Regions from separate parts of the Clostridium sp. LS3 genome, predicted to be linked through region 2. Evidence: a T-box and tRNA genes for the amino acid it is inferred to sense, from the RefSeq annotation. Region 2 holds a T-box; the other holds one or more tRNA genes.
The links. The T-box of region 2 lies ahead of argS (arginine--tRNA ligase). A T-box ahead of a tRNA ligase gene usually reads a tRNA of that ligase, here a tRNA-Arg.

Region 1: it has a tRNA-Arg gene. The T-box ahead of argS (arginine--tRNA ligase) is inferred to sense a tRNA for this amino acid. The anticodon was not compared.

What each region holds. Positions count from the first base shown of each region.
Region 1 is NZ_CM143921.1:3,409,082-3,425,515, reverse strand. It holds gene ACZJV1_RS16120 (YtxH domain-containing protein) at 44-217, shown strand; gene ACZJV1_RS16115 (helix-turn-helix domain-containing protein) at 502-1,803, shown strand; gene ACZJV1_RS16110 (helix-turn-helix domain-containing protein) at 1,822-3,081, shown strand; gene ACZJV1_RS16105 (helix-turn-helix domain-containing protein) at 3,386-5,452, opposite strand; gene clpB (ATP-dependent chaperone ClpB) at 5,636-8,239, shown strand; tRNA gene ACZJV1_RS16095 (tRNA-Arg) at 8,375-8,451, shown strand; tRNA gene ACZJV1_RS16090 (tRNA-Lys) at 8,463-8,538, shown strand; tRNA gene ACZJV1_RS16085 (tRNA-Cys) at 8,560-8,634, shown strand; gene ACZJV1_RS16080 (alpha/beta-type small acid-soluble spore protein) at 8,675-8,857, opposite strand; gene ACZJV1_RS16075 (alpha/beta-type small acid-soluble spore protein) at 8,896-9,078, opposite strand; gene ACZJV1_RS16070 (ECF transporter S component) at 9,292-9,918, opposite strand; gene ACZJV1_RS16065 (ABC transporter ATP-binding protein) at 10,169-10,882, shown strand; gene ACZJV1_RS16060 (putative ABC transporter permease subunit) at 10,875-12,473, shown strand; gene ACZJV1_RS16055 (PspC domain-containing protein) at 12,514-12,711, opposite strand; gene ACZJV1_RS16050 (GntR family transcriptional regulator) at 12,877-13,257, shown strand; gene ACZJV1_RS16045 (DUF5808 domain-containing protein) at 13,268-14,398, shown strand; gene ACZJV1_RS16040 (hypothetical protein) at 14,427-14,663, shown strand; gene ACZJV1_RS16035 (DUF5808 domain-containing protein) at 14,686-15,501, shown strand; gene ACZJV1_RS16030 (YhfC family intramembrane metalloprotease) at 15,538-16,338, shown strand.
Region 2 is NZ_CM143921.1:3,062,897-3,079,330, reverse strand. It holds gene ACZJV1_RS14435 (GNAT family N-acetyltransferase) at 50-1,120, shown strand; gene pflA (pyruvate formate-lyase-activating protein) at 1,209-1,922, shown strand; gene ACZJV1_RS14425 (3'-5' exonuclease) at 2,002-2,631, opposite strand; gene rocF (arginase) at 2,778-3,683, opposite strand; gene ACZJV1_RS14415 (hypothetical protein) at 4,038-4,685, opposite strand; gene ACZJV1_RS14410 (LCP family protein) at 4,951-6,333, shown strand; gene ACZJV1_RS14405 (site-2 protease family protein) at 6,485-7,129, shown strand; gene ACZJV1_RS14400 (Ppx/GppA phosphatase family protein) at 7,188-8,696, opposite strand; T-box leader at 9,063-9,270, shown strand; gene argS (arginine--tRNA ligase) at 9,326-11,017, shown strand; gene ACZJV1_RS14390 (AI-2E family transporter) at 11,133-12,269, shown strand; gene ACZJV1_RS14385 (FeoB-associated Cys-rich membrane protein) at 12,324-12,488, opposite strand; gene feoB (ferrous iron transport protein B) at 12,503-14,263, opposite strand; gene ACZJV1_RS14375 (FeoA family protein) at 14,275-14,496, opposite strand; gene ACZJV1_RS14370 (ribonuclease H-like domain-containing protein) at 14,783-15,574, shown strand; gene ACZJV1_RS14365 (ComEC/Rec2 family competence protein) at 15,641-16,434, opposite strand, start outside.

The DNA.
Region 1 (16,434 bases), 350 kb from region 2:
TAATAACTATATCAACTTTAAAATAATTATAGAGGTGATTTATATGTCAAAAATGATGAGAAATATGGCTGCTGGAGCAGTATTAGGTGTGGCAGTAAGTGCAATGATTTTACCACAACTAGATAAAAAGTCTCAAAGAAATATGAAAAGAGCTGGAAGAAGGGCTATGAATATGGCAGGAGACGCATATGACACAATAATGGGTTATATGAAATAAAACATTTAAAAGAGTAGGAAAATCCTGCTCTTTTTTCTTTTAATATTAAAGTTATATTGCAATTTTAAGTAGATTTAATTACAATATTTTTAATTTATTCCATGAATTAAATAAGTTTAATAAATAAAAAATAAAAAAATTATTGCAAAATTTATAATTTGACGAAAAACATCTAATTTATAGAGTGATTTATAATAATAACTATTTAAGTTTGTTAAATTATGATATAATTGAATAAAAACAAGAAAATTATTAATATATAGGAATGAAAAGGAAGAGTATTGATGGAAATTCTTGCATTAGGGGAAAAAATAAAGAGAAGAAGAAAAGAATTAGATATGACTCTTAAGGATTTAGCTGGAGATAGGATTACCCCCGGCCAGATAAGTTTGGTAGAATCAGGTAGATCAAATCCTTCTATGGATTTATTAGAATACTTGGCAGGTGCATTGCAAACTTCAGTAGAGTATTTAATGGAATCTGAAGAAACTCAAGCTGAGAAGATTAGTATTTACTATGAACAAATTGCTCAATCATACATTCTATCAGGAGATTATATAACTGGAGAAAAATATATAGAAAATGCTTTATACTATGTAGAAAAATATAACTTGGAATATAGAAAAGCCAAGATCCTATATCTGCGTGCTCAAATATATGTGGAAAAGAATGAGTTGACTTTGGCTCAGCAATTTTTCTTATCATCAAATGTAATATTCATTAAAAATAATAACTATGAAGAAGTAATAAACACTTTTTTAAATTTGGGAAAAATAACACTACATTTAAAAGCATACTATTCTGCAAGTAGTTATTTAAGACAAGCTGAAAAGGTCTACTTAGATAACAATATAGGAAATGATTCATTACTTGGTGAAATATACTACTATATGGCTAAATCCTATTTTAAGACTGAGAATATAGGAAAGGCTATAGATTATTCTTTTTTAGCAAAAAGTAAGTTTGAACAAGTTCATAATAGAGAAGAATATGCTAAGACACTTCTATTAATATCAGAAGAGTATAATAAAAAAGGTGACTTATCTAATGCTATAAAATATTCTCAAAAGACTTTGGAAGTTTACAAAGAGTTAGAAGAATTAAGCAATATTTCAGAAATAGAAAACAATTTAGGAAAGCTATTTTATGAGTTTGAAAATATAGAAGAATCTTTTAAGCATTATGAAATTTCCAAAGAAATTAGAATAAGAAGAAAAGATACTAAAATAATAGATACATTAATAAATATCTGTGAGAATTATATTAAATTAAAAAACATTCCAAAGTGTGAAGAAGTGTTAGAAGAAATAAGTTATTACTTAGAAGAAGATGATATGGGAAGATTAATAGATTTAAATATATTATGGTACAGAATTTATACTATAAAAGAAATGTCTAAAGAAGCAGAGTATATTTTATTAGATACATATAAATTAGCTAAAGCAAATAATTTGTATAATCAAGCTGGACAATTAGCTATTATGATAGGTAAATTCTATATAGATAATAAAAAAGATTTTGAAGCAGCTAAATATTTAGATGAGGGAGTTAATATTTTTAAGGAAATAGGAATACTTAAAAATTAATTCAAGCGGGGGTTTTAAATGGAAATATTATCAACTGGAGAGAAAATAAAGAGGGCACGAATATATCAGGGGATAACTTTAAAGGAATTATGTGGAGATAAGGTGTCCATATCAAAGATGAGCTGCATTGAAAATGGTAAGATAAAAGCTGATAAAGAGATTTTATACTATATATCTAATAAGCTTGGAATTGATTATGACTATTTAGTTAGAGATGTTGAGGAACAGATAGTTAGCAATCTTGAGTTAATAAGAAACAATTTAGTATCAGAAGATGAAATAGATAATGTAATAAATCATAATTTAAAGTATGCATTAGAATATTCCTATAATGATTTAGCTTTTGAACTTATACATAGACTATTTAATTTTTATGTAGAAAATAATAAGGTTGAAAATATACAGCTAATAATATCACAATATTATGACTTATATCAAAAGAACAATACTCGAGAGAATACAATAATTTATTATATAGATATGGCTACATTTTTTTATAGCATAAAAGAGTACAATGAAGCTGTAAATTATTATAGTAGAACAAAAGATTTTATAAAAGATTCTAAGGATTTTGATAAAATAAAGTACGCTTATATTTGCTATAAAGAAGGAAAGTGTTATGCAAAATTAGCATTTCTAGAAGAAGCATATACTTCATTAAAAGAATCAGTAAAATATATTGATTATGTTACTGATTCTATGGAAAAGGGTGACATATATCATTGTTTTGCTATAGTTAGCATAAGATTAAAGAAAAAAGATGCTGATAAGTATATAAATATGGCTTATGAATATCAAAAAGAAGATTCAATGGTTATGGCAATAGCAAAAGGAAAAAATAGTGAGAGCTATTTTTATGTAAATGAAAGAGAAAAAGCAATTCAAGAAATTAAAGAGGGAATAAGTTTATTTCCATCTAATAATAAGAATAAATATGTTAAGTTTTTAAATAAGTGTATAAGAACACTATATAATAATGAAGAGTATGATTATGCTTATGAAATTTCAGATACAGCCTTAAACTATGCTATTGATACAGATGATATAGTTTTAATAGAAGATGCTTATTACTTAAAGGGAATGATTTTACAAAAAAAAGGCTTATATGTTCAAGCAGAGATGTATATGAACTTGTCTTTAGATTCTCTTTTTAAATTTGGTAATAAAGAAAAGAGATATAAAAGGTACTTGGATATGGCAGAGATGTATTATAAGCTAGGAGAAGTAAAGGATTCATTAAAATACTTTACATTAGCTATGAAGGTAAGTAAAGATTAATAAAAGGTAGTGTAGCACTACCTTTTTAACATTTAAGAATATTTATTTATATGGATGAAAAATTGATGTTAAAATACTTATTAATGAATACTTTGATAAAATACCAGGCATAAAGAATAAGCCTCTCATTGAAAATCAATCCTTTCTAAAATTTGAAAGTTATACTTATAATTAAATTATAATGAAATATAAGTATAAAAGAATTGACTTAAGTGTTAATATTTAAGTACATTTAAGTTATTAAAATTTAAAAAAATAATTTGAAAAAGTACAAAGAAACCATGAAATTTGGTCTCTTTGTACTTTATTTAATATTTTTTATTAAAATTAACTTAGCTGCATATCCTCTAAGTTCTGTTATTATATTTAATATGGTATTTTTCTTTGAGTACTTAAAATCTATTTTAGGGAAAGATGCCTTATGCAAAATTTCTTTTTCTTCCTTGTTTAACCTGTCTGGTGATCCCATAGATAGCCAGTAATTATAAGAAGATCCAACCTTTTCACTAATTTCATAAGTTATTATTCTAGAGGATTTCTTTATATTTTCAATATTTAAAGAAAATTTTCTTTTATATATTTTTCTTTTACCTCTTTTAGTAAATATATCATCATATTTTTGAAGTTCATTTATTTCATCTGTATAAGAATAAAGTAAAATACAGTATTCATCATCTTTTTTTGTAACTATATAGCCGTTTTCCATAGCAACAATTTCATTGCCTAGCTTACTAAGCAAATAATATGCATAATATGAAGGCTTTCTAATTCCCATGTCATTAACAAGTCCTGGAGCACCTATAAATACTTCATTAGTTAAACTAATTTCTTTTTCTAAAACATCAAAAGCTCTTAAAAAGCTTAAGGAGTCTTTATTAAAGATGGTATTATGAATTATATAGGGAAGCATATAAGTTGTATCATAAATTTTGTTTAAATTTTTAGCACATATAAAGTTATCTTCAATTACATCTAAATTACAATCCTCAATAAGGAAGGGTTGTAATGATGTTTTTATATCTGAAGATATAGCAGGAGTAAATTGAAATTTAAATTTAGATATATCAATATAGTCTATTTCTGAGAAATATTCAAAAAAGCTATTTAAAACTTGCTTATATTTATCAGACGTAAAATTAGAGTTATCAATTAATATAATAGGCTTTAAACCTATATAATCTAAAAATTCTATAACACTCTTCGCTTTATTCCAATTATAGAAATCAGCCTTAGGAAAAACCCCCATATCACTATTAAACATATTTTCAAGTCTTGCATAACTAAAATGAAGCTCCTCTTGAATTTCTTCTAGTATATCTTTGTTATCTTCGAGCAATAAATCAAAAGCATCATCTAGATTTATTACTTCACTATAGCTTTTATCAAAGTCTTTTAGGGTTGTATCCATATCTATATGAATTTTCCAAAGTTTATTTTCATAATTAAATCTTTCATAATCTTCTAATTCATATGAAAGATATTCTAGAGCATCTTCTAATTTTAACATTTCAATTGATTTAATTTCTTCAAGTTCAGCATCGGTCAATTTATTTTTTTTCCTAAACTGAAGAGGAGTACAACCGTAATAATTTTTAAAATTTTTATTTAAATATCTAACATGAGAAAACCCAACTTCATCAGATATATCAGAAATACTTAAATCACTATCTAATAATAATTTTACAGATTCCTCAACTCTAGTAAGATTAACTAAGTCAGTAAAGCTATATCCAGTAGCATATTTTATTTCATGTGATAAATAGTGTGGACTTAGAAATTCTTTTTTAGCTATTTCTTGTAATGTAATATTACTATCATAATTATTAAATATATATTTAGAAATTCTATGATATCTAGCAAGTTGTTCTGTTTTTTCTTTTAGCTCTTCTTTTTCATAAGTAAGATAATGAAAATTATTTATAAGATGATAAAGCAAATCAACTAAAATAGATTCTATTTCTTTATCATAATCATCTATTTTTTGAACTGATTCACATAAAAGCTTCACTAGAAAATTTCTAAGTAGGTCGTATTCATCTCCCTCTTGAGCTCCATCATCAGTGGAATTTGTATAAAAGAATATATTATTTATATCTTTATAGTATTTTTCGAAAAAGTAAGGATCTATATGAAATATTAAAACCCTGTTATCCTCATTACTATAGATTCTATGAGATTCATCAACATTTATAATTTCAAGTTCTTTTTCTAATACTTCAAATGAGTCGGTATCTATATTTACATTTATACTTCCTTTTAGAACATATAATATCTCTATTGAGTTGTGCCAATGTATTGGGTATTCTTTGATATTTGCATAGGATATTTTAACTGGAGAATCTAGTGGATAAGTTATATACTCTTTTCTCATAAAATCACCTCTTTTATAACTAAATTAAACTATAATTTAATTATAGCCTATTTTATATAAATAAGAAAATTTTAAGTGGAAAATTCAAAAAATATACTTTGACTTACTTTGACTTTTATATTAATATATAAATATAGAAGGAAATAAAATTAGTAAAAAGGTAAAGATAAGGAGGAGTGAAGCATGAATATTGAGAAAATGACATTAAGAGTACAACAAGCTCTAAATGATGCTAGTTTAGTAGCAGTTAAATATAATCATCAGCAAGTAGAGTTAATACATTTATTTACAGCATTAGTCCAACAAGAAGATGGGCTAATACCTAACATAATAACTAAAATAGGCATTAGAGTTAAATCATTAGAGGAAGATTTAATTAAAATATTAGAAAAGATGCCAAGGGTTTTAGGTGAGGGTGCTAACTCTTCAGGTGTTTATGCAACAAGACAAATAGAAGAAGTTTTAGTAAAAGCAGAAGAGATAGCTAAGAAGTTTGAAGATTCTTATATTAGTGTTGAGCATATAATGCTTTCAATAATTGAAGTAGATAAAGGTGGAGAAGTTAAAAACTTATTAAATAAATATAATATAAATAAAAATACTTTTATGGAAGTTTTAAAAGAAGTTAGAGGCAATCAAAGAGTAGAAACACAAGATCCTGAAGGAACTTATGAGGCTTTAGGAAAGTATGGTACTAACCTTACAGAGCTTGCTAAAAAGCATAAGCTTGATCCTGTTATAGGAAGAGATGATGAAATAAGAAGAACAATAAGAATTCTTTCAAGGAGAACTAAAAATAATCCAGTATTAATTGGAGAACCAGGAGTAGGTAAAACTGCTATAATAGAAGGTTTAGCTGAAAGAATAGTTAAAGGAGATGTACCAGAGGGGTTAAAGAATAAAGTTATTTTCTCTTTAGATATGGGTTCATTAATAGCTGGAGCAAAATATAGAGGTGAGTTTGAAGAAAGACTTAAAGCAGTTTTAAAAGAAGTTCAAAGTAGTGAAGGAAGAATAATATTATTTATAGATGAGATTCATACTATAGTTGGTGCAGGAAAAACTGATGGAGCTATGGATGCTGGTAATTTAATAAAACCATTATTAGCAAGAGGAGAACTTCACTGTATAGGTGCTACAACCTTTGATGAATATAGAAAATATATGGAAAAAGATAAGGCATTAGAAAGAAGATTTCAACCAGTAATTGTAGAAGAACCAACAGTAGAAGATACTATATCTATACTAAGAGGCTTAAAAGAAAGATTTGAAATTCATCATGGGGTAAGAATACATGACTCTTCATTAATAGCAGCTGCAAAGTTATCATATAGATATATTCAAGATAGATATTTACCAGATAAAGCTATAGACTTAATAGATGAAGCTGGAGCTATGATAAGAACAGAAATAGATTCATTACCAACTGAACTTGACAATATAAGGAGAAAACTATTCCAATTAGAGATTGAAAGAGAAGCTCTAACTAAGGAAAGTGATGAAGGTTCTAAGAAAAAACTATCAGTATTAGAAAAAGATATAGCAGAGTTAAAAGCTAAAAATGATGAAATGACAGCAAAATTTGAAAAAGAAAGAGATGCTATAGTAAATCTTAGAGATTTAAAATCTAAACTAGATGGTGCAAGAGGTGATTTAGAAGCAGCTCAAAGAAATTATGATTATAATAAAGCTGCTGAAATACAATATAGTTTAATTCCAGCATTAGAAGAAGAAATAAAGCAAAAGGAAGTAGAAGTAAAAGAAAGCTATGAAGATGCTCTCTTAAAAGAAGAAGTAACAGAAGCAGATGTTTCAAAAATCCTTTCTAGATGGACTGGAATACCTGTTACTAATTTATTAGAAGGTGAAAGAGAAAAGCTATTAAGGTTAGAAAACGAAATGCAAGAAAGAGTAATTGGGCAAGAAGAAGCAATTACAGCAGTGTCTAATGCAATACTAAGAGCTAGAGCAGGATTAAAAGACGCAAATAAACCAATAGGATCATTTATATTTCTAGGACCTACAGGGGTAGGTAAAACAGAACTTGCTAAAACTTTAGCTAGAAATTTATTTGATGCTGAAGAAAATATAATAAGAATTGATATGTCTGAATATATGGAAAAACATTCTGTATCTAGATTAGTTGGAGCTCCTCCAGGATATGTAGGTTATGATGAAGGTGGCCAGCTTACTGAAGCTGTTAGAAGAAATCCGTATAGTGTAATATTATTTGATGAAATAGAAAAAGCACATGAAGATGTATTTAATATTTTCTTGCAAATCTTAGATGATGGTAGATTAACTGATAATAAAGGAAAAACAGTTGACTTTAAGAATGCTATAATAATTATGACATCTAATATAGGAAGTAACTATCTTCTAGAAAATAAAAGCGAAGAAGGCATAGGTGGAAATATAAGAAAACAAGTTATGGATGAAATGAAATTAAGATTTAAGCCAGAGTTCTTAAACAGAGTAGATGACATAATAATGTTTAAGCCTTTATCAGAAAATGGAATTAAAAAGATAATAGATATTTTCTTAAGAGAAGTTTCTAATAAATTAAAAGATAAAAATATTACTTTAGAAGTAACTGATTCTGCGAAGACAATAATGGCAAGAGAAGGCTATGATGTAGTTTACGGAGCAAGACCTTTAAAGAGATATATTCAAAATGCACTTGAAAATAATTTAGCAAGAAAAATTATAAAAGATGAAATAGGTTATGGATCAAATGTTATTGTAGATATTGAGGGTGAAGAAGTAATCATAAAGGCTAATATATAGAAAATTAGAAAAATATAAAAAGTTAAGGATTTCACCTTAACTTTTTATATTTGAATTACTTATATTTAATTTTTAAACAAAAAATTATTGACAAAATACGACTTGATGATGTATCATAAACAACGTAGCAAATTCGCGTGTTTAGCTCAGCTGGATAGAGCAACGCCCTTCTAAGGCGTGGGCCAGGAGTTCGAATCTCTTAACACGCACCATTTAAATTTATGGTTTACTAGCTCAATCGGTAGAGCACTTGACTTTTAATCAAGGTGTACCGGGTTCGATTCCCGGGTAAGCCACCATTTTAAATGATGTTTGTATTAGCGAAAGTGGCTCAATGGTAGAGCGTCACCTTGCAAAGGTGAATGTTTCGGCTTCGAGTCCAGTCTTTCGCTCCATAAAAAAGAGAAGTGTTTATAACTTCTCTTTTTTATTTTATTATTTTATAGTAGACTCATATTGTTGAACCATTCTCTTAACCATTTCTCCACCAACGCTACCGCATTGCTTAGAGCTAAGGTTTCCATTATAGTCAGTGAAAGGTACTCCCATTTCGCCAGCTACTTCATTTTTGAACTTAGCTAATCCATTTTTAGCTTCGGGTACTAATTTCTTTGCCATAATAAATCCCTCCTTAATTTGATACACTGAAATACAGGTTATTTTAATGTAGATTCATATTGTTGAACCATTCTCTTAACCATTTCTCCACCAACGCTACCGCATTGCTTAGAAGAAAGGTTACCGTTGTAATCAGTGAAAGGTACACCCATTTCACTAGCTACTTCGTTTTTAAATTTAGCTAATCCATTCTTAGCTTCAGGTATTAATTTTTTTGCCATAATAAATCCCTCCTTAAAACTTGTAAAAGTTTTGTATTGAGTTTGTTTTACAAAGCTTGTTTAACTTTGTACTATTATATTATGTAAATAAATTCTTAATAAACTATTAAATTTAAGACATTAAAGGGAAATGACTCTTAAGTAAGAAAAAAATGGTACAGACTATAAAAAAGGGTTATTTGAAAGACATTTTCAAATAACCTTTTATAATATTTAATTAGTTCTTTTTTGCATTTTAAATATTGCTATCACAACAGGTATAGAGATTAGAGCTGATAATACTGCTTCTGCAATGCCGTTAGTACCTACTATAGATAATAAGGCAAAGGTGACAGTACCTCTAGAATAGGATGTAATAGAACCTTTTTCCATAAGTATAGAAGCATAATCTTTAAAATAAATTAAGTAAATACTACCAAGAACTCCTATTGTATTAGTTAATGAACCCAAAATAGCAGCAATACCTATAGAGATTTTACGATTTTTAAATTTTGTTTTTAAAAAGCTGTAAATATAATAGGAAACTACTCCTATTAATACTCTAGGAAGTATAGAAACTAATGGGTTATAAAAAAATGGAGACATTGGAGTAGGAGTAGTTATATTTTGATATATTGAAAATAATCCAAAAATAAAACCGATTGCAGCTCCTGCTACAGGTCCTTCTATTATAGCTCCAATTATTACAGGCAAATGTAAAATGGTTAGCTTAAAAAGGGGCAATGGTATAAAGCCAAGTCCTGTTAAGCCTAAAAATAAACAAATACCTGATAGCATTGCAACTACTACCATCTTTCTAACATTTTCACGAGATTTTCCCATCCCTCTGGTGTTTAACATTTTAATTCCTCCGTTCTTATTCCATTTAGGATATAATTCGGCAAAAAATGAATTTTTGCATTAAGTTCAGTTTCCTTAGAATACCGACTACTTTATTTTATCATATATACATAAACTGTAAAGAGAAATATTTAGACTTAAAAAGACTATAAAATAATAAAAGAAAATTTTAAAAGATATTGTAAACTTATTATACTTGTTATAGTATATGTATAACAAGTATAATAAAATTAATGAGAGGGAGAATAGCATGTTAGATATAATAAAATTTTCAAAGTCATATAAAAATGGTAAAAAGGCTGTAAATGATATTTCAATTACTGTAAAGGCTGGAGAGATATTTGGTTTTATAGGTCACAATGGAGCTGGAAAAACAACTACTATTAAATCTGTAGTTGGAATTTTAGAATTTAATGAAGGCGATATATTAATAGATGGAGTATCAATTAAAGAAGAACCGATTAGTTGTAAGAGAAAGATAGCATATATACCAGATAACCCAGATATTTATGAATCTTTAACAGGAATACAATACTTAAATTTTATAGGCGATATATATGAAGTTCCAAAAGAAGAAAGAGAAAATCTAATAAAATTTTATTCGGAAAAATTTGAAATAATGTCAGTATTAGGAGATTTAATATCATCTTATTCACATGGAATGAAGCAAAAATTAGTTATAATTTCTGCTTTAATTCATAAGCCTAAACTTTTAATTTTAGATGAACCATTTGTTGGACTAGACCCGAAAGCATCACATATTTTAAAAGAAGAAATGAGAAAGCTTTGTAATGATGGAGTAGCGATATTTTTCTCTACTCATGTTCTAGAAGTAGCAGAAAAGTTATGCGATAAGGTAGCAATAATAAAAGCTGGAAATATAGTATCTCAAGGTAAGATAGATGAAGTAAAAGGAAATAGTTCATTAGAAGATATATTTATGGAGTTGATAGAGAATGAGTAAATTAGGAAATATTTTAAAAATTAGATTTATTAATTCTAGTGGTATTAATAAGTTTACCAAAGAGAAATCAAAGACAGAAAGAAATAAGGCTATTTTTATAACTGCTACAATTGGATTTTCTATAATTGTATTTTTAGTAATGGCAGTACTATATTCAGAACTTTTAGCTAAGGGATTACAACAATTAGGACTATTAGATATACTTTTAGTTATGGGTTTTATGTTAAGTTCAGCAATGATACTTTTTACATCTATTTATAAGGCTCAAGGAATATTATTTTCATTTAAAGACTATGATTTGCTGATGAGTTTACCAATTAAGAAAAGTGATATTTTAATTTCAAAGATGATGCATCTGCTAGTAATTAATTACTTTTTATTATTATTTACGTTACTACCACCAGCAATAATTTATTTTAAATATACAACAGTATCACCTGTATTCTTTCTAAATTTATTATTAGTATTTTTAGCATTACCACTTATTCCAATAGTTATATCATCTGTGGTTGCTTTCGTGATAAGTTATATTTCATCACGATTAAGGCATAAGAATTTGATTATTACTTTAGGAACTTTAGGTGTTGTATTTATTATATTTATAATATCCTTTAGATCAGGTGACATTATACAAACATTAGTAGCAAATAGTGCATCTATTAGTGATGGAATTTTAAAGATTTATCCACCAGCAATTTTAGCTGTAAAAGGATTAACTAATGGTAGCTTTATAGATATCTTATTATTTTTATTATTATCAATTTTAGTATTTGCATTATTTGTGCTTATATTTAACAAGAGCTTTAAGAGCATAAGTGCAAGACTTCAAGAAAGTTACAAAAGGGCTAATTATAAATTAAAGAAAATGAAAAGTTCTTCTCAATTAATGGCGTTATTTAAAAAAGAAATAAAGAGATATTTTGCTTCACCTATATATGTAGTAAATACCATAATTGGACCATTATTATTATTAGGAGTTTCAATAGCAACTTTATTCTTAGGAGAAGACGTAATTACAACTATATTTGAAGTAGAAGTAATAAAAGAAATTATGCCTTTATTTATTATAGTTATTGTATGTGGAATTTTAGCTATGTCCTGCACAACCAATTCTTCAATATCATTAGAAGGAAAAAACTTATGGATATTGAAGTCAAGTCCTATTAAGCCAGTAGAAATATTTAAGGCTAAGATAATGATGAATTTAATGTTAATTTTACCAAGTGTAGCTATTGCAGATATTATATTTACATTTTCATTAAAACTATCAATAAATCAACTAATATGGCTTATTATTATTTCAACACTATATTCTTTCGTAGTTCCTATACTAGGAATAATAGTTAACTTATATTTCCCCAATTTAAATTGGGTTTCCGAAACTTCTGTAGTAAAGCAAAGCGCAAGTGTTTTAATTCAAATGCTTATATCAGCATCAGTTATAGCAGTTCCTGTAGTTATATTTATATATGGTAATATATCAAATGTTACTATGTTTTTATTAGGTGTTTTAATATATGAAGCATTATTATTAGGAATATTAATGACGCTTTTAAATACTATTTCTGTAAAGTTATTTAATAGACTATAATTAAAAACTGACAATTACTTTTAGTAATTGTCAGTTAAATTTACATTATCTCAGATTTATCAGGCATTATAAGGGCACATCCTAAATAGAATATTAATCCTATAGAAAAAGAACAAAGAATTATTAATAGGGCTAAAACCCTAATTAATGTTACATCAGCATGAATATATTCTGCAAAGCCAGCACATACACCAGCTACTCTTTTTTGAGCAGAAATTTTATAAAGTTTTTTATTCATTATAACCCCTCCTCAATGATTTTATTATAATAAAGGCTATATACTTATATTATACTTTATTATTCTAATATATAATGTAATTATAATACAAATTTTTTCTTAAGTTTTACTTTAGATAAAACTTAAGAAAATCTTAAATTAATTATGGACAAAAGAGGTGATTTAGTGATTTTGAGGATAGACTTCGATTCGGAAGTTCCAATTTATATTCAAATAAAAAATCAAGTCATTGAAGGAATAGCAAGGGGAGAGATTGAAATAGATGAAGAATTACCTTCAGTTAGATCCTTAGCTGAAGATATAGGGGTAAATATGCATACTGTAAATAAGGCTTATACCATGCTTAAAGAAGAAGGATATATAAAGATTGATAGAAGAAAAGGTGCCGTAGTTTCCTTAAGTTTAGAGCAATCCATGGAAAGGTTTAAAGAAGATTTAAATGATAACTTATATTATTATATGGCTCAATGTTTTAATAGAGGTATAAGTAAAGATGAAATTAAAGATTATATATATGAAGTATTTTTAGATTTTAATAAAAAGTAGGTGAGGATTAGTGGAAAAGATAATAATTTTAGGAAGCACTATTTTTGTAAGTATAATTCTATTTTTTTCAACTTTTCTTGTAAATAAGTTTTCTAATAATGGAATCATTTTTGGAGTTAGAGTTCCAAAGGAATATGAAAGAGATGAAGATATAGTTAGTCTAGAAAAAGAGTATAAGAAAAATTATTTAATATTTATTTTACCACTAATTATTATAATTAATATACTTGTATTCTTTACTTCTAAGATTTCTATATTTCTTTTATTAACAATTATTTTAATTATAGTAACTAATATTCCTATATTTATTTATTGGAAAAAAACAATGAGGCTTAAGGAACAAAAAGGCTGGAAAAGCCTTGGTAAGAATGTAGTTCTTGTGGATACTACAATTAGAAAACCAAAAGTAAAAGATGATGATGTTGTAATAAAAACTAAGACTTTTTTATTATTATTAATTATTCCTTTAATAACAGTTATATTAACTCTTATTGCTTATAAAAATGTACCAGATCCTTTTCCAATTCATTATAATGGCGAAGGAATAGCTGATAGTTTTGTAAATAAAGAAGGTTTTAAAGGATTTTTTTACTTAGTTTTATTTCCGACCTTATTTCAAGTTGGAATGATAATTTTTTTAACTGTAATGAACAAATTTGCTATAAATAGTAAAGTTGAAATTAATAGTGGAACATTAGAAGAAATTAAAAAACAAAGAAAAGTTTTTAAAAGAGTTAACTCTATACTTTTATTTATAATTGCTTTAGAAATTTCAATTATGTTTGCATTTATACAATTTTGCACTATTTTTTCTTGGAATGTAAATATTATAAATATAATTTTCTTACCTGTAATATTAATAACGGTAATTATTTTTACAGTTATAAGCTATAAAATAGGCCAAGGTGGAAAAAATGTTAAATTTAATAAAGAAGATAAAGAAATATACAGAGATGATGATAAAAACTGGATATTTGGAAACTTTTATTATAACAAAAAAGATCCAAGCATATTTGTAGAAAAAAGAATAGGTGTTGGATGGGATGTGAATTTAGGAAATCCAATAGGAATGATTTTTATGGGATTACCTATAATTTTAATATTAATAGTAATAATATATTTAGCTGTAAGAGGAATATAATAAAAAGCGAATAAGGGGTGGATTTATTTTGCAAAGCTTTATGATTATATTAACTTCAAATATTATTATAATAACTATGGTTCTTTTATCATATTATTTGAATAGTGCTTCTAATAAGGGGATATATTTTGGAGTTAGAATTCCTAAAAAATATCAGGAGTCAAGTGAAATAAAAGCCTTAGATAAAGACTATAAAAGAAATATACTTTATATATTTGGGGTTTATTTTGTAATAACTAATGTATTTATAATTTCTAATTTCTAATTTGAAAGCTAGTGAGTCTATATTGTCCATAATAATGACAATATCATTAATAGGAGCTCTTTTAATTCACACCATTTTATTTGGTATTTACTATAAAAAAATAAAAGAATTAAAAGAAAATAATAATTTGAATTATAAAACTAATAATGTTGTAGTTGTAGATACGACATTAAGAAAACCAAAGAAAAATGAAAAATATAAAGCACTAAACCAAAAGTTTTTTTTAATTCCAATATTAATTTCTATTATTATTTTAGTATTAACTATATTAAGAAGAGAATATATTTTAAATATGAATCCATATGATATTTATAAGATACCTGTAAATCAAATTATAATGTGTATATCTATATTTGTACTAATTAAGATAACATTAAATTCAAAAGTTGATTTAAATAGTGGAAATATTGAGATAGCAGTAAAAAGAAAAAAGAGGTTTAGAAGACTAATTTCTATATTTATATTTATAACTGAAATTGAAATGTTGTTATTATATTCAACAATACAACTTGGAATAATTTATAAAATTTATACAAAATCATTAGAAGGCGCTATAAATATTGTTATATCAATTAGTATGTTAATATTTATAATTGCATTTATACTAATAGGACAAGGTGGAAGAAATATAAAAGAAGATAATGAGGGAGATGACCTATATAAAGATGATGATGATAAATGGGTATGGGGAATGTTTTATTACAATAAGAATGATCCAGCATTGATGATTGAAAAAAGAGTTGGAATAGGATACACAATTAATTTTGCTAATAAAAAAGCAATAATATTATTAGTTTTACTTATAGTATTAATAATTATTTTTTCTATATATGATTAGAAATTTAATGTTTAAATTTAAGAAGGGGGATTAAATATGGTCAGTATCTTATCAATTACTTTTATGGTATTTAGCTTATTAGTAAGTGTAGGACTACCTATAGGAGGGCTTATATTTTTAAAAAAGAAATATAATGTTAGTATAAAAATATTTTTTATAGGAGCTATAGCATTTTTTGTATCAACACAACTTTTAGAAGCACCAATACATTTTTATTTCTTAAAGTTCAACAATACTACATCAGATTTTTTATTAAATACACCAGTAGCATATATGTTATATGGTGGACTAATGGCTGGAATATTTGAAGAAACAGCAAGGTTTATATCTTTTAAGTTTCTAATAAAAGATAGAGATTTATTAGGAGGAATAACATATGGAGTTGGACATGGTGGAATTGAAGCTATATTGATTGGAGGAATAGGCAGTTTAAACTCAATAGTATACGCTATGTTAATAAATAGAGGTGGATTCGAGTCAATAATGGAAGGAGCATTAGTTCCAAAGGAAGTTATTAGTGCAACTTATAATCAATTTGTAAATAGTAGTCCATTTATATGGGGCGCTCCTGGAATTGAAAGAATATTAGCCATATTAATTCAAATATCATTATCTATTATAGTTTTATATTCAGTAAAAGAAAGAAAATACATTTACTATATAATAGCAATATTATTACATGCAGTAATAAATTTTCCAGCAGTTCTATACCAATTAGGAATAATTAAAAATATATTTATAATTGAAGTTGTTTTGCTAATTGAAGTAATAGCCCTATTAGGATATATATTTAGAATTTTTATAAAAAAGTTTAATAATATTGATGAAATATTATAAAAAAACCGTTATAATATTATTAAATTAGTAAAATTATAGGTGGATTAATAGATTTCTATTTTTATAGGAATCTATTAATTTATATGGAATAATAGG
Region 2 (16,434 bases):
AGACTATATATTATCTGGAAGAATAAAGTAAATATCAATGGGTGATAAAATGAGTAAAAACTTTAATTTGTATAGAAGAAATGGTAAAAAGATTTATATAAGACAACCTAAGTTTCATGAGCTATCTTTTGTGGAAAATCTATGGAGTGATAAAGAAAATATGGTTGAGGCTGGAGGAACTTATTCATTTCCAAGAGAAAAGTGGGAGATGTTTTATAATAAAATGGTGCAGCCTTCGGATGGGAAAAATTTTTATTGTCTTATTTATACTTCAGATGATAAGACTATAGGAGAAGTTAGTTTTCATGGATATAATTCCGCAACTAAGGTGGCTAGGGTTAATGTAAAAATCCATCATAGCTATAGAAAGAATGGTTATGGTGAAGAGGCATTAAGGTTAATCTTAGAATATTATTTTTTAGATTTTGGTGGAGAAGCTATAATAGATACAGTAATAACAAATGAATCTAAGAAATTATTAAAGAAAATAGGATTCGAGGAAATAAGTAGCTTTAAAAATAAATCAACATATAAGTTAACTAAAAAGAATTTTTTAAGCTTTAAGATAAGTAATAAGAAATCAGTAGCTGTTTTAGCATATGATAACATTGATATGTTAGAATACTCAATACCCTTTAATATTTTTAGTAAGGTAAATGAAATATTAAAGGAAGATTACTTTCAAATATACTCTATATCAGATAAGAAAAATATAAATATAAATAATATGTCTATAATTATTGATAAAAATTTTAATGAAGATATAGACAAGCCTAATATACTAGTAATACCAGGAGGAAATGAATTAGATAATTATATAAATGCTAACAATCTGAGTAGATATGTAGTATCAGCATATAATAATTGTGACTATATAACGACATTTTCTAATGGATTATATTTTTTAAGAGACTTTCAAGGGATGGATGGAGTGCTAATACCAGAATCTAATTTGGAAATAAAGGGGACAGTCCAAGTAAATAGATCTTTTGTTGATAATGGAAAGCTAATGTTTGCTTCTAATATTATGGGAAGTATAGAATTATGTGTAGATATTGTTAAAAAGCTTGCAGGAGAAGAAGTAAGTAAAGAATTGTGCAAAAAGATAGGAATCTTTTAATAATAGACAATTTATTATATACAAATTATAATGAATAAGACAAAATAAGTTTTATTGGCAATTGTCCAAAATAGAGGAGAAGATAAATATGCTAAAAGGTAGGATTCATTCAGTTGAAAGTATGGGACTTGTTGACGGACCAGGGATAAGAGTAGTCGTGTTTTTTCAAGGGTGTGCATTAAGATGTCTTTATTGTCATAATCCAGATACATGGAATGAAAAGGGTGGAATAGAGTATACTGCTGAAGAATTGGTAAAAAAAATAAAAAGATTTAAAAGCTATTTTACAACTTCTGGTGGTGGGGTCACATTTTCAGGTGGAGATCCACTTAGACAACCAGAATTTTTATTAGAAGTACTTAAGTTATGTAAAGCAGAAGGAATACATACATGTTTAGACACTTCAGGTGTTGGTTTTGGAAGTTATGAAGAAATATTAAAATATACGGATCTAGTATTATATGATGTTAAGTATTTATCTGAAGAAGGTTACAAAGATATGACTGGTTACAAAATAGATGAAACAAATAAATTTTTAGATGATTGCAAAAAAGCTAAAACTAAGCTTTGGATAAGACAGGTTGTTGTACCAGGAAAAACAGATAGTGATGAATATATGTTAGAACTTAAGGAATTTGTTAATTCACTAGAAAATGTTGAAAAAGTAGAATTGTTACCTTATCACTTATTAGGTGTAAATAAATATGAATCATTAGGAATAAAATATAGATTAGAAGAAACTCCAGCAATGGATAAAGAAAAGTGTAAAATCTTAAAAGAAAAGTTTTTTAAGGAATTCTAATATTAATTTATTTAGTTTAGCTTAGTGAAAAGCCCTCTATTTTAAATAGAGGGCTTTTCACTATATTTATATATAAATATTATTTTTTTATCAAGTTAGAAAAATATCCAGCTGGAATTAGCCCTTTCCTCATTCCTTGTATAACAGTTAAATAAGTTGCAGCTGTATCAAATCGTGCATCATGATAATTTCCACTACCTTCAAAAAGTTCATTTGATTTATTACTTATTTGTTCTTCATTGATTTGAAGAAAATCTATAACTTCTGAAAGTTTAGGATTTTTTATATTACCAGATGGACTAGGTAGATTACATAATGATTTGTAGTATGCCATAGTGCAAAATGTATTTTTAGGCTCCCATGTAGCATCTATAAGTCCAGCTTCCCAAAGTTGTTGTAATTCATGCTTTAGAAATTTTATATCAAATTGAACATTATGTCCAATTATAAAATCTGCATCAAAAAAATCAGGCATAAATTCATGAACACAATCTAAGAATTCTTTACCTTCTGAAAGATCATATAATTTTTCAAGTGAAAATCCATGAATTGCTTCAGCACCTTCGTCCATACTATCAACAGTAAAGAAAAAATTCTTTCCAGTAGTTTTTTGTGGTTTTGTTGAAGCATCTATAACTATATAACTTAGTTGGCAAATATTACCTGGCTTTATACTTGTTGTTTCAGTATCAAAAAATAATAGTTTCATTTTATCCTCCAAAGATTAGTTTTACTTATTATATAATAACACAAAATAAAAAAAAAGTCGTAAGTTATAAAGTGTATAACCTCAGTTAATTAAGAAATTGAAATAATAAAAAATAGCCAATAGAGAACTATTAGCTATTTTAAAATTTATTTACCTTCAAAAGCGTTAGATATAACTTTCAATAATTCAAGACATGTTTCTAATGTTCTTTTATTATCATCTAAGTCTGGATTAAATTCTACAAAATCCATTGCTCTTACTAATGAAGTATTAATAATAGTTTCGATTACTTGCTTTCCTTCAGAGAAGGATAATCCATCATCAACAGGAGTTCCAGTTCCAGGAACACATGAAGGATCTAAACTATCAATATCGAAGCTAAAATGAATATTTTTTATATTTTTCTTGTTTATAGTTTGTAAAAGTTCCTTTAAGACCAATTCTATGCCCTTGATTTTAATATCTTCCATGGTCCATACATTAAGATTATATTCCTTGATTAATTCAAGTTCACCTAAATCTAAGTCTCTGCAACCTAATAAAAATACATTTTCAGGTTTAACCTTTCCACTAGTAAAATAAAGGTTAGTCAAAATTTCATGACCGAATCCCATGGAACTAGCTAAAGGCATTCCGTGAATGTTTCCAGATGGGGAAGTCTCGTGTGTATTTATATCACCATGAGCATCCACCCAAATTACTGCAAGATCTTCAGCAAAAAATTTACTTGAGCCAGCAATACTTCCAAGAGCTAATGAGTGATCTCCTCCAATAACTAAAGGAAGGTACGAATTTGTTAAAGACTCATAAACTTTATCAGCTAGTCCAACATTTGATCTCACAACTTCATCTAAATACTTCATTTTGTCATTAGCTGCGTATTTATCATTTGAAGAAACATTTTTTACATGAACTTCGCCCATATCACAGACTTGGTGGCTTTTATTAAAGATATCTAGAAGGTTGTTCTCTCTTAAAACTTTTGGCCCATTTTCAACTCCAGGATTATCACATCCATAGAATATAGGCATATCAATAATACTAATATTCATAAAACAAACCTCCGATTTGGAATAAATTTTTTAGGGCAATAAATATATATTAATAGCTTAAAACCAATATGTAAATAAAAAAATATAAAAAAATTATTACAATTATATAATTTTTAAGTATATGAAGAAAATATTAAATAAATATATATTATATTTATACTTTTTTGTCTTAAAATGTGAAAAAAAATCAAAATAGAAAGAAAAAATTATAATTTCTATCTTAATTTTAAATTATTTATAACCTCTTAAATAAATCTAATATATAGTTTATTTATTCCCTTAATAAATTTTGTTATTCTTTATTAAAGATAGTAAAAAGGAGCTAATGCTCCTTTTTATTTATTGAGTATTTATTTATGATATCATTTCACTTAATTTTTGAAGTGCTTCTTCTCTTTTATCAAAAGAAAATTTATTTTCTTTTATATAGTTTTGATCTATTTCAGGTAAATTTGATATAGGTTTAGAATCTGAATAAACTTTCTTTTGAGATTCAATTATGTTACCAGTTTCATCTGTTTTAAATAAACTAATATACCCATTTTCTTCGCCTAAATAATATTTATTTGGTTCTAGAGTAACATTAGCAACGCTATCACGTTTGTAAATTAATTTATTACTATCCCATTCGGATAGTATATATCCTTGTTTTGAGAGTTCTTGTGACAAGTCATCTTTAGTAAGATTTTCATTTAAAGTTAACGTATCTTTTAAGTTAAGTAAGGTTTCTGAAATATCTATATTATCACCGGTTTTAAGGGTAATGTAGATATTATCACTTAAATATTTAGCATTTTCACTATATACATTTTCATTTAAAAAACTATTGTTTGATCCTTTATTAGGATTAGTAAAATAATCAGTAATAAAATAACTTATGCAAAAGCAGATTGCTAATAGGGAAACAACCGAAACTAATATAGCAGCTTTTTGTTTTTTATTATAATTTCTTTTTTGTTTTTGAGATTTTGATGTTGAGTTTTCTTTATTTAAATTATCCATATTTATCACCTCTTATTCCTATTATTAACAAATAAATGTTAAATTAAACCATAGAGTTTAAAAAATTATATATATTATGTAAGAAGTATATAATATGAGTTTATTTTATGTTTATAAAGCAAATAATTTATAATATATTAGGAAGATTATTGGTTGTTATTAATTTGTAACAAATATTACAAATTAATTTGGTATAATAGAATGAATATTGTTGTAAGAATATAAGCCTTGGTTATATAATAGTAAGGTAAAGGGAGGAATTAAGATGAGCGAAAATGATTCATTAGAGAAAAAAAGCCAGAATAAAAAGAAAAAGAATAAAAAAAAGAATAAAAAGAAAATTATATTAGTATCTATATTGAGTGTACTGGCAATAATTATAGCAGTAGTATGGGGGTATTATAATCATATTAGAAATAAAATTTATGTTGAATATAAACCCGAAAGTAAAAATGAAGCTAGTTATAAAGAAGTAGATGGAATTACAAATGTATTATTAATAGGAACTGATGGAAGAACATTAGATGAACCAGCTAGATCAGATTCTATTATTATAGCAACTTTGGATAATAATAATAAAAAAGTTAAGTTAACTACAATAATGAGGGATACGTTAGTTAACATACCAGAGTATGGAGAAAATAAGATAAATGCAGCCTTTGCTTTTGGTAGTTCTGAGCAAGATGAAAAGGGAAATCTTCGTGGAGCAGAAGGTGGAGCAGCTTTATTAATGGAAACTATACAAGAAAATTTTAACTTAAAGTTAGATAAATATATTATAGTAAATTTTTGGGGATTTGAATCTATAATAGATCAAATCGGTGGAATAGAAGTAGATATAAAAGATTATGAAATAGAAGAAGTAAATAAATATATAGGAGAATCCACAGGAGTACATTCACCACCAATAACAGAAACTGGGCTTCAAAAAGTAAATGGACAGCAAGCTTTATCATATGCAAGAATAAGATATGTTGGAAATGGAAACTTTGAAAGAGGAGAAAGACAAACTAAAGTCTTATATCAAGTTGCTTCTAAGTTAAAAGAGGTTAATCCATTAAAATATGTAGGTGTAGCAAATGCTTTAGCTAATGAAGTTAAAACTAATATAGATATTCCAGAAGCATTAAACTTAGCATATACAATTTATAAGTTACCAGATTTAAACTTTGAACAATTACAAATACCACAAGCTGATCTTATTGCAAGAGATAACTTGTATAAAGATAAGGGATGGTGCTTATTAATAGACTTTGAACAAAACATAAAGGTTTTACATGATTTTATATTTAATAATAAGCTACCAAATCCAGATGAATTTGACTTATTAGCAGTTCAAAATGTAGCAGCAAGATATAATGCGGAAGAGGCTAGATATAATTCTATATATAACATAAAACCAGAAGATTTTAATGATAAAAATACTGATAAAACGCCATCAGTAACAGAGCCAAATAAACCAGTAGAGCCAAATAAACCAGTAGAGCCAAATAAACCAGTAGAGCCGAATAATCCGGTAGACCAAAATAAGCCAGTAGATCCAAATAAACCAGTAGATCCAAATAAGCCGGTAGATCCGGGTCAACCTGTAGACCCGAATAAACCAGTAGATCCAAATAAGCCAGTAGATCCAAATAAACCACAATAATATTAGGTAGAAATTTATATAATATTTAGTAAAATGATTTGAAAAGAGCTTTACACTCAGTAAAGCTCTTTTTATTAAAAAAATCTAAACAACAAGTATTTAATTTAATAAATATGATATAATCATAAGATAAATAATAGGGAGGTGAAATATGTCAAATTATTTATTAACTAAAATATTAAGTATTCCTGCAATATTAATAGCTTTTACTGCACAAGGTTATGCAAAGGCAAAAATGGCGGATAAATTAGGAGATAAAACACCTAGGTTTCAAGGGAGACTAACTTTAAATCCAGCAGCTCACGTAGATTTAATGGGGTTTGTTATGATAATATTAGTTGGATTTGGTTGGACTAAGCCTGTTGATACTAATCCAAGTGCATATAAAAGAGGTCATAAGGATGCAATAAAGGTAACTTTAGCAGCACCACTCGCAAATTTATTAGTAGGATTTTTAGGGGTATTTATATTTGCTATATGGATTAATATAGGTTATAAATTTACGTCTTCATCAACATTTAATATTGTTGCTATAGCATTACAATATATATCATTAATAAATATAAATTTATTTGTATTTAATTTAATTCCAATACCTGGACTTGCAGGCTTTGAATTATTTAGAGAGATAAGTCCTAAAAATTTCTATAAAGTTGCAGATAAGCTTTATCAATATCAAATGTTTATACTTTTAGGAATAGTTCTAGCAGGACAATATATATTAAGAATACCATCGGGTTTAATATATAAATTGTTTAGTAATATAGCATATTTAATTATAGGAATAATATTTTAATATAAAAAGTGGATTCATATGAATCCACTTTTTATATTAATAAGGATATTTTGAAAGTTTAAATTGCCTCTATTATAAGTTCTTTACCATAGATTTCTTTAAATTTCTCACTAGCTCTTAAAGCTTGACGAATTTCAAAATCTACATCTATATCTGAAGAAACCTTAAGTGTTACAGTTTCTTGGTCAAAATTAATATTAAGATTTTTAACTGCACCGACAAGGCTTCTATCTAAACCTTCTGCTATTTTAATAAGAACTCCGATTAGTTTAACAGACCTTAAATCTAATTGATTCATTACTGAAGAAAATGGAGCTAAAGGAGTTTGATAACTATTAAATCTGTGAGATGCAGCAATAGCAGCACTCATAAGTACTTCTTTTTGTGTTAGTCCATTTATATAAGAATTTAATATTATATAAAATGAATGTTTATGATGACCATAATAATTTATACTTATTCCACAATCATGAAGCATAGAAGATGTCTTTATTATATGTAAAAATTCATCTCCTAGATGATGCAAAGGCTTTAATGCATTAAATAAGTTGAAAGTCAGATTAAATACATTAGAAGCATGATTTTTATCACTGTTTAGAGTGTCTAATATACCATTAATACTGTAATCTAAGATATCATTTGGTATAGAGTATTTACTATGTAGATATTCATACATCAAACCTTCTCTAAGTCCACGACCAGATATTATTATTTTACTACATTGAACTAGGTTTGCAATTTTCTTAAAAATTGCTGTACCACCAACTATAATATCAGCAAGCTCAGGTTCAATTCCTTCTAATTTTTGTCTTTGTTTAAAATCCTTACATTTTAATAAGTTGAATATTTCTTGAACATCTAAGTCAGAAAGTTCATAGTTATGAGGTATATCAAAAGGATATCTTTTTCTTACTCTGTCTATTTTACCTATATTTCGAACTGTTGATGCAATTCCAATTATAGAATCAAACTTAGTTTCTGTAAGCCAACTTATATCATTTAGTTGAGATGATATAAAGCTAAATGCATCATTTAAATCTTGTGTAGATATTCTATCTTTTAAATTAAATTTATAAGTTAAATTAACACTTCCTAAAGGTAAAGTAATTTTTTTTATTACTTTATCACCTTGAACCCATGCTAAGTGGGTATCTGTCCCTGCAACTTCGACCATTAAAGAATTTTCAATATAAATACTTCTTTTTATACCAAGGAAATTATAAGAAATTTCTTCATCACAACTTAAAACCCTTATATCTATATCTAACTCTTTTTTTATAAGAGGAAGAAGTACATCTTTATTTTTAGCTTCTCTTAGAGATTCTGTAGCTACAGCAAATATTTTATTTGCTCCAGAAACAGTACAAAGAGATTTGTATGCACGCAATGTAGAAAGTATAGTTTTAAAATTTTCATTACAAATGCCATAATCAGTAACTAAATCGTGACATAATCTAATAGAAGTTTTTAACTCGTCTATTATTTTAAAATATCCATTTTCATTAACTTCAGTTAACATAAGTCTAAGAGAACTCGGACCTATATCAATAATACCAACCCTATCCATATAAACTCCTTTAATAAATACTATGAAAATTATTTTATTTATAGATATTATATCACTTTAATTAATAAAGTATATAAGTTGCAATAAATATTTTACATTTAACTAAATTATCTTTGAAATTGATAGTATTTAAGCAAAGTCAGTATTTCAGCAACTTATATAAAAAAATTTAAAAATATATATGCTTTCAATTTTGCCATTTTACTTAAATAAGACTATTAACTTTTAATCTTATAACACCATAATGATGTAGATCATTAAGTGAAACATATATATGTTAACTAAATATATTTATATATAAACCTCTTTTAGGTTGACAATAAAAGTTTCATTTATGTATAATGTTTATATTAAATTGTAATAAGTTTATTATCTATGAAGAGAAGAGTACTATATTTGATTCTTTAAGCGAGTAAGGAATTGGTGTAAGCCTTATAAGATAAAATATTAGGAAGAGAGCCTTGGAGATAGCTACTGAAAATTATAAGTAGGATAGTTCGTATAGCTGCGTTAAAGCATTGAGTGGCATTTTATGCAATCAGAGTGGTACCGCGGAATTTAATCCGTCTCTTAATTATTAAGAGACGGTTTTTTATTTTATAAATTAGCATAAATTAAGGAGGATAAAAATGGATTATAAAAAGAAAGTTGCAGAAGCGATAAGTAAACATATTGATATGGATATTGAGAGTATAGAAAAACTTATAGAAATTCCACCTAAAAGTGAAATGGGAGATTATGCATTTCCATGTTTCCAATTAGCTAAAGCTTTTAGAAAAGCACCTAATATGATATCAGAAGAATTAGCAGAAAAAATAAATAAAAATGGGTTTGAAAAAATAATAAATGTAGGACCTTATGTTAACTTTTTCGCAGATAAAAGTGTCTTTACAAAGAACACAATTGAAAAAGTTTTAACTGAAGGTGAAAATTATGGTTCTTCTAATGTAGGAGATGGAAAAACTGTTTGCGTGGAATACTCATCACCTAACATAGCAAAGCCATTCCACGTTGGACATTTATTTACAACTGCAATAGGTAATTCTTTATATAAATTATTTAAAAAAGAAGGATATAATGTTGAAGGAATAAACCATTTAGGCGATTGGGGAACACAATTTGGAAAGCTTATATCTGCTTATAAAAGATGGGGAAATGAAGAAGCATTAGAGAAAAATGCAATAGATGAGCTTTTAAGAATATATGTTAAATTCCATGATGAAGCTGAGAAAGAACCTTCCCTTGAAGATGAAGGAAGAGCTTATTTTAAAGCATTAGAGGATGGAGATAAAGAAGTAGAGGAATTATGGAAAAGATTCAGAGATTTAAGCTTAAAAGAATTTGAAAGAATTTATGAGATATTTAACGTCAAGTTTGATTCATATGCTGGAGAAGCCTTTTACAACGATAAAATGGATGTAGTAGTTAATGAATTAAGAGAAAAGGGATTACTAGTAGAAAGTAATGGAGCTCAAGTTGTAATGCTAGATGAGTACAACATGCCCCCTTGTATAGTTCTTAAAGGTGATGGGGCGTCAATATATGCAACTAGAGATTTAGCAGCAGCAATGTATAGAAAGAAAAACTATGATTTCCATAAGTGTATATACGTTGTAGGAACTCCTCAAGCTCTACATTTTAAGCAAGTGTTTAAGGTTTTAGAGCTTGCAGGACATGAATGGGCAAAGGATTGTATTCATGTTGGCTTTGGTCTTGTAAAATTCGCAGATAGAAAGCTTTCAACTAGAAAGGGAGAAGTAATTTTATTAGACGATTTAATAAAAGAATCTATAGATAAAACTATAGAAACTATAAATGAAAAAAATCCGAATTTAGAAAATAAAGAGGAAGTTGCTAAAAAGATTGGTGTTGGAGCAGTAGTATTTACTTACTTAAAAAATTCAAGAGAAAAAGATATAGTATTTGACTGGAAGGAAATGCTTTCTTTTGAAGGAGAAACAGGTCCTTATGTACAATATTCATATGCAAGAGCAAATAGTATTTTAACAAGAGCAGGAGAATTAAAAGGAAGTCCTGATTATTCTAAACTTATATCTAAGGAAGAATTTGAGTTAGTAAAAGTAATGGAAGGATTTTCAAAGCAAATACATTTAGCTATAGAAAAATTAGAACCTTCAATCGTTACAAGATATGCAATTGAAGTAGCTAAATCCTTTAATAAATTCTATAATGCTCATTCAGTATTAAATTTAGAGGATGAAGAATTAAAAGAAGCTAGACTAAATTTAGTTAAAGCTACATGTCAAGTTATAAAAAATTCTTTAGAATTATTAGGAATAGAAGTAGTAGATAAAATGTAGATAATTTCAAGGGGATACGTAAAGTCGTATCCCTTAATGTATTTTCGATGAAAGTATAAAAGAGAATAATATTGTTGAAGACTTTAAAGTACTATTATGATATAATCAATGAAAATTGAAGAGAGGAGTAGATACTATTTTTAAAAATATAAAAAATAAAGATTTATTAATAACTATTGTCTTAGCATTACTGATAGGTTTAGTAGGATTTAAGATAATAGAAAATTATTCGTATTTCTTCAATATATTAAATAAATTATGGTCATTGCTTTTACCAGTCATATACGGATTAATATTTGCATATGTCTTAAATCCTTTAGTAAAGTTAATAAAAAGAAAGTTTAATTTAACAGAAGGATTAGCAATACTTAGTGCATATTTATTACTATTAGCTTTAGTAGCATTAACTTCTATATACTTTATTCCTAATATAGTAAATAGTGCAATAGATATAACTAAGAATATGCCAAGTTACATCCAAGAAGCTCAAGGATGGCTAAATAAAATTTTAAATAATGAATCAATAAAAGAAATTATATCTGCTACAGGAACTATGGATAATATTAATCAAATTATAACTCAAGTTGGAGCAATGGCAGTAGCTTTATTAGAAGGCTCATTAAATTATATAGTTACAATTTCGAGTCAATTAGTAAAAATATTTTTAGGGTTATTAATTTCAATTTATGTTTTAGTTGATAAAGACAGACTAATAAGAGAAACTAAAAAAGTATTGTTTTTAATATTAAAAGAGAAAAAAGCTATAAAATTAATTGAGGCTACTAGAATATATCATAATATGGTAGGTACTTATATAGGTATTAAAGCTATAGATTCATCAATTATTGCGGCTATGGCATTGGTTTTGTTAACTATAGTGAAATCAGAGTATGCATTTCTATTAGCTGTTATCGTCGGAGTAACTAATATGATTCCATATTTTGGACCTTTTATTGGGGAAATAGTAGGATTTTTATTTAATGTATTTGTATCACCAACAAAAGGATTAATTGTATTTTTAGTTTTACTAGTATTACAATTATTTGATGGATGGTATCTAGATCCTAAATTAATTGGTGATAAAGTAGGTGTTAGACCATTTTTCATAATTTTAGCTGTATTAGTAGGTGGGGGATTCTATGGAGCTTTAGGAATGCTTCTTGCATCACCAACAATTGCAACTATAAAAATATATTATGAAAGATTAATGAAGAAAAATGAAGAATTAGTAAAGCTTGCAGATAAAATTTAGTTTAATGTTAAAAAGGCTTAAGGGAACAAAAAATAAATTCCCTTAAGCCTTTTACTATTTTTTCTTTTCAAGTTTAATTCCATTTTCCTTATCTTCATACATTGGGCAATGATTAGAGCAACTACCACAATTACAGCCACCCTTAGAAGATTTCCTTACAGTTTTATATATTGTAAAACCAGCGAAAGCTACAATAATTAAAGTAATTAATATTTCCACAGAAACACCTTCTTTTATATAAATAATTTAGCTATGTTAAATGCTATAAATGAAACTACCCAAGCTAGAACTAGTTGATAAGAACTTGCAAATAAAGTGAATTTTGCTCCATATTCTTTCTTCATCGCACCTATAACTGATATACAAGGAGTATATAGTAAAACAAATACTAAGAAAGATATTGCAGATGCAGCTGTAAAATATGCTGGAAGCATTAAGGTTAAATCACCAGCAAATATAATTCCCATAGATGCAACAACAGTTTCCTTAGCTAATAATCCTGTTAGTAGTGATACTGAACTTTGCCAGTTACCGAAACCTAAAGGTTTAAATACTGGAGCTATTATGTTTCCAATTGAAGCTAAAATACTATCATTAACATCAACCATGCCAGAAAAATTAAAGTTTGATAAGAACCAAATGATTACACTCATTGCAAAGATTATAGTTCCCGCTTTAATTAAAAAGCTTTTAGCCTTTTCATAAACTTGCTTACCTACACTTTTTAATGAAGGAGCTTTATATTCAGGTAGCTCAATTATAAATGGTTCTTCATCCTTTTTAAATAAAGTATTTTTAAATAGTATTCCTAAAATAAATGCTAATATAACACCTAGTAAATATAAAAGAGCAACTACTAATCCCACATAATTAGGGAAAAACACTGATGCAAATATAGCATAAACTGGTAACCTAGCATTACAACTCATTAACGGAACTAATAATGCGGTAAGCTTTCTATCCTTTTCACTTTCTAAAGTTCTAGCAGACATTATCGCAGGAACTGTGCAACCAAAACCAACAATCATAGGTATAAAAGCTTTACCTGAAAGGCCCATTTTTCTCATTAGCTTATCCATTATAAATGCAACTCTAGCCATATAACCACTGTCTTCAAGTACAGAAATACAAGCAAATAGTGCAAGAATTATAGGAAGTAATACAACTATTCCTCCAACACCAGCCACGATACCATCAACAATAAGTGATTGGAACCATGGAGACGTATTAGATAATAAATCTGATAGATAAGGTAAAAGTGAATCATTTAATAATCCATCTAGCAGATCAGATAAAGGTTGTCCTATCCATGCAAATGTAATTTGAAACATTAATGCCATTATTATTATAAATATTGGATATGCAAGGAAGGGATTTAGTAAGAAATTATCTAACTTGTCTTTAAAAGTAGTTTTAGATTTATCTACAGTTTTGTTACATTTACTAAGTATATCTTCAATAAATGCATAAGTTTCTTTTTCATTTTTGAATTGATAATCATTATCATCTATATTTCTTAAAAAATTACCAGATTCTAATGCATTTTTTATAGCATCAATTCCTTGAGCTTTAGAAGCTACTATTGGAATTACTGTTACTTGCATAAGTTCTGATAGTTTATTGTAATCTAAATTAATACCTTTTTTTTCTGCTACGTCTATCATATTTATAGCTAATATGATAGGTTTTTTAAACTGCTTTAATTGTGTTGTTAAATAAAGATTTCTATCTATATTAGAAGCATCAATTATATTTAAAATAACATCGACTTCATCAGTTTCTAAAAATGCTTTAGAAATCTTCTCTTCATTAGAATAGGTATCCATGGCATATATACCAGGTAAATCTACCATTTTAATATTACTAAAAAAACCTTCTTTTTTATCAACTGTAACTCCAGCCCAGTTCCCAATTCTTTGGTTAGAACCAGTTAAATAATTAAAAAGTGTAGTTTTCCCTACATTTGGATTTCCAAGTAGTGCTACTGTTGTCATTCGTATTCCCCCTATACAGCTAAAAATATATTTTTAGCATCACTTTTTCTAATTGCTAAATCAAATCCTCTAAGGTTAACTATTATTGGGTCACCTAAAGGAGCAACTCTTTTAAGTTCAATTTCAGTTCCTTCGATGCAACCTAGTGCTAATAATCTTTTAGCAAGTTTATCATCACCACTTATAGATTTTATTATAGCTTTTTCTCCTAAATTTAAATCACATAGACTCATACCATCCACCTCGTATTGAAAATCATTATCATGATATTATAATATCAAAGTGTGAAAAGATAGTCAATACTTTTTGTTATTAATTGAAAAAAGTTATCAATAGAAAATTGTAAATTACTTAAATATAATTATCTTAAAAAGAACATATAATAACTTACATAATATTATATAAGTAGAAAGATTTTAAATTTTATTTGTTTTTACATTGTTATAAAAGGTGATATAATATTATAAGATAAACTAAGGAACTTAAAGGTGATAATGATAAGGAAGAAAGAGTGGTAACGTGATTATTAGAGAAAATATAATAGAGGTAGATTCTTTAGCAAGAGATTTCATGCTAAAAACTAATACAATTAACAGGCCTCCTGAAGAACTAATATTTTTTGATTTAGAACACTATGTTTATAAAAAACCAAAATGTATAGGTGTTTTTGGAGCTTGTATTTATGAAAAAAATAAATTATATGTTACTCAGTATATGATAGAAAATAAAGGGGAAGTAATACAAATATTAGATTTGGCTAAAAGATATTTTTTGAAAATGAAAAGAAAAGGAAAAAAAGCAATTGTTACTTTCTCAGGAAACAACGATTATACAGTAATAAATTATTTGTTTAAAAAATATAGAATAGAATTTAATTTTTCTAAGGAATTTGAAGATATAGATATTCAAAGAGAGTATGAAAAGGAAAAGGGACACTCTATAGGATTGAAAAATTTGGAAAAAGAATTTGGGATTCATAGAGAAGGAGATCTTATTAGTGGCTCTAATCTAGCAAAAACTTTCAATAAGGTGTTAAAAGATAGAGAATATATTTTAAGAATGCCTAAAGAAAAGATAGAAACAATCCTTTTATACAATGAGCAAGATGTTACGAATTTATATAGCATATATATGAAATGGAAAGAGTATGTAAATTCAGAAGAAGAACAAAGTGAAAAGCAGGAAGTTGAAAAAGTAGTTGATGTTAATAATACAGAGGATAATGTAAATAAACAAGAAGACTTAAATAAAGAAGAAGAAGAGAATATATTATTAAGTGAACAAAAGGATGCATTAGAAGAGTTAAAATAGATTTAAATATTAATTTAAGAATAAATTCTTAAATGATAGATGCTCCTAAAATTTTAGGAGCATCTATCATTTTATAGAGTTTCCATCAGAGGTAATTACTATAGTACCATCTTTATCAGTTCTATAAATAAAAGTTTCTTCAATAATAGATAATACTTTATTAGTAGGATGTCCGTAGCTGTTATCATTTCCAACAGAGATTACTGTAATAGAAGGATTTACTGCAGTAAAGAAATTTTTTGATGTGGAGCTAGAAGAACCATGATGCCCTATTTTTAACACATCAGATTTTAAATTAAAGCTAGCATTTAGAACCTCCTTTTCAGAAAACTCCTCTGCATCACCAGTGAATAAAAATGAAGTGCTACCATAAGATATTTTTATTATAGGAGAGTAGTTATTTAAGTCATCATAATTCTCTGAAAGTGGAGAAAAAACTTCTACTTTAGTATTTTCACCAAGGTCTATTGATTTTACATTAGCTTTTAAAACCTTAATTTTCAAATCTTTTCTAATTAGTGATTCGACCATGGTTTCAAAGGCTTTTGTTGAACTTTCTACTTTGGGAGCATAAAAGTTTAAAACCTTAAATTTATCAATTATATAGCTCATATTTCCTATATGGTCTTCATGTGGATGAGTTGCTACTATATAATCAAATTTATCTATATTCAAAGATTTTAAGTATTTTAATAACTTACCTTTTGAAGTGCTAGAACCGGAATCTATAAGCAGATTTTTAGAGTTTACTTGAACTAATATGGAATCACCTTGGCCAACATCTATATAATGAACTTTCATGTTTTTATTATCATTTATTGATACAGGTTTACTATTTTTAAAGCTGCATTGAAATAGGA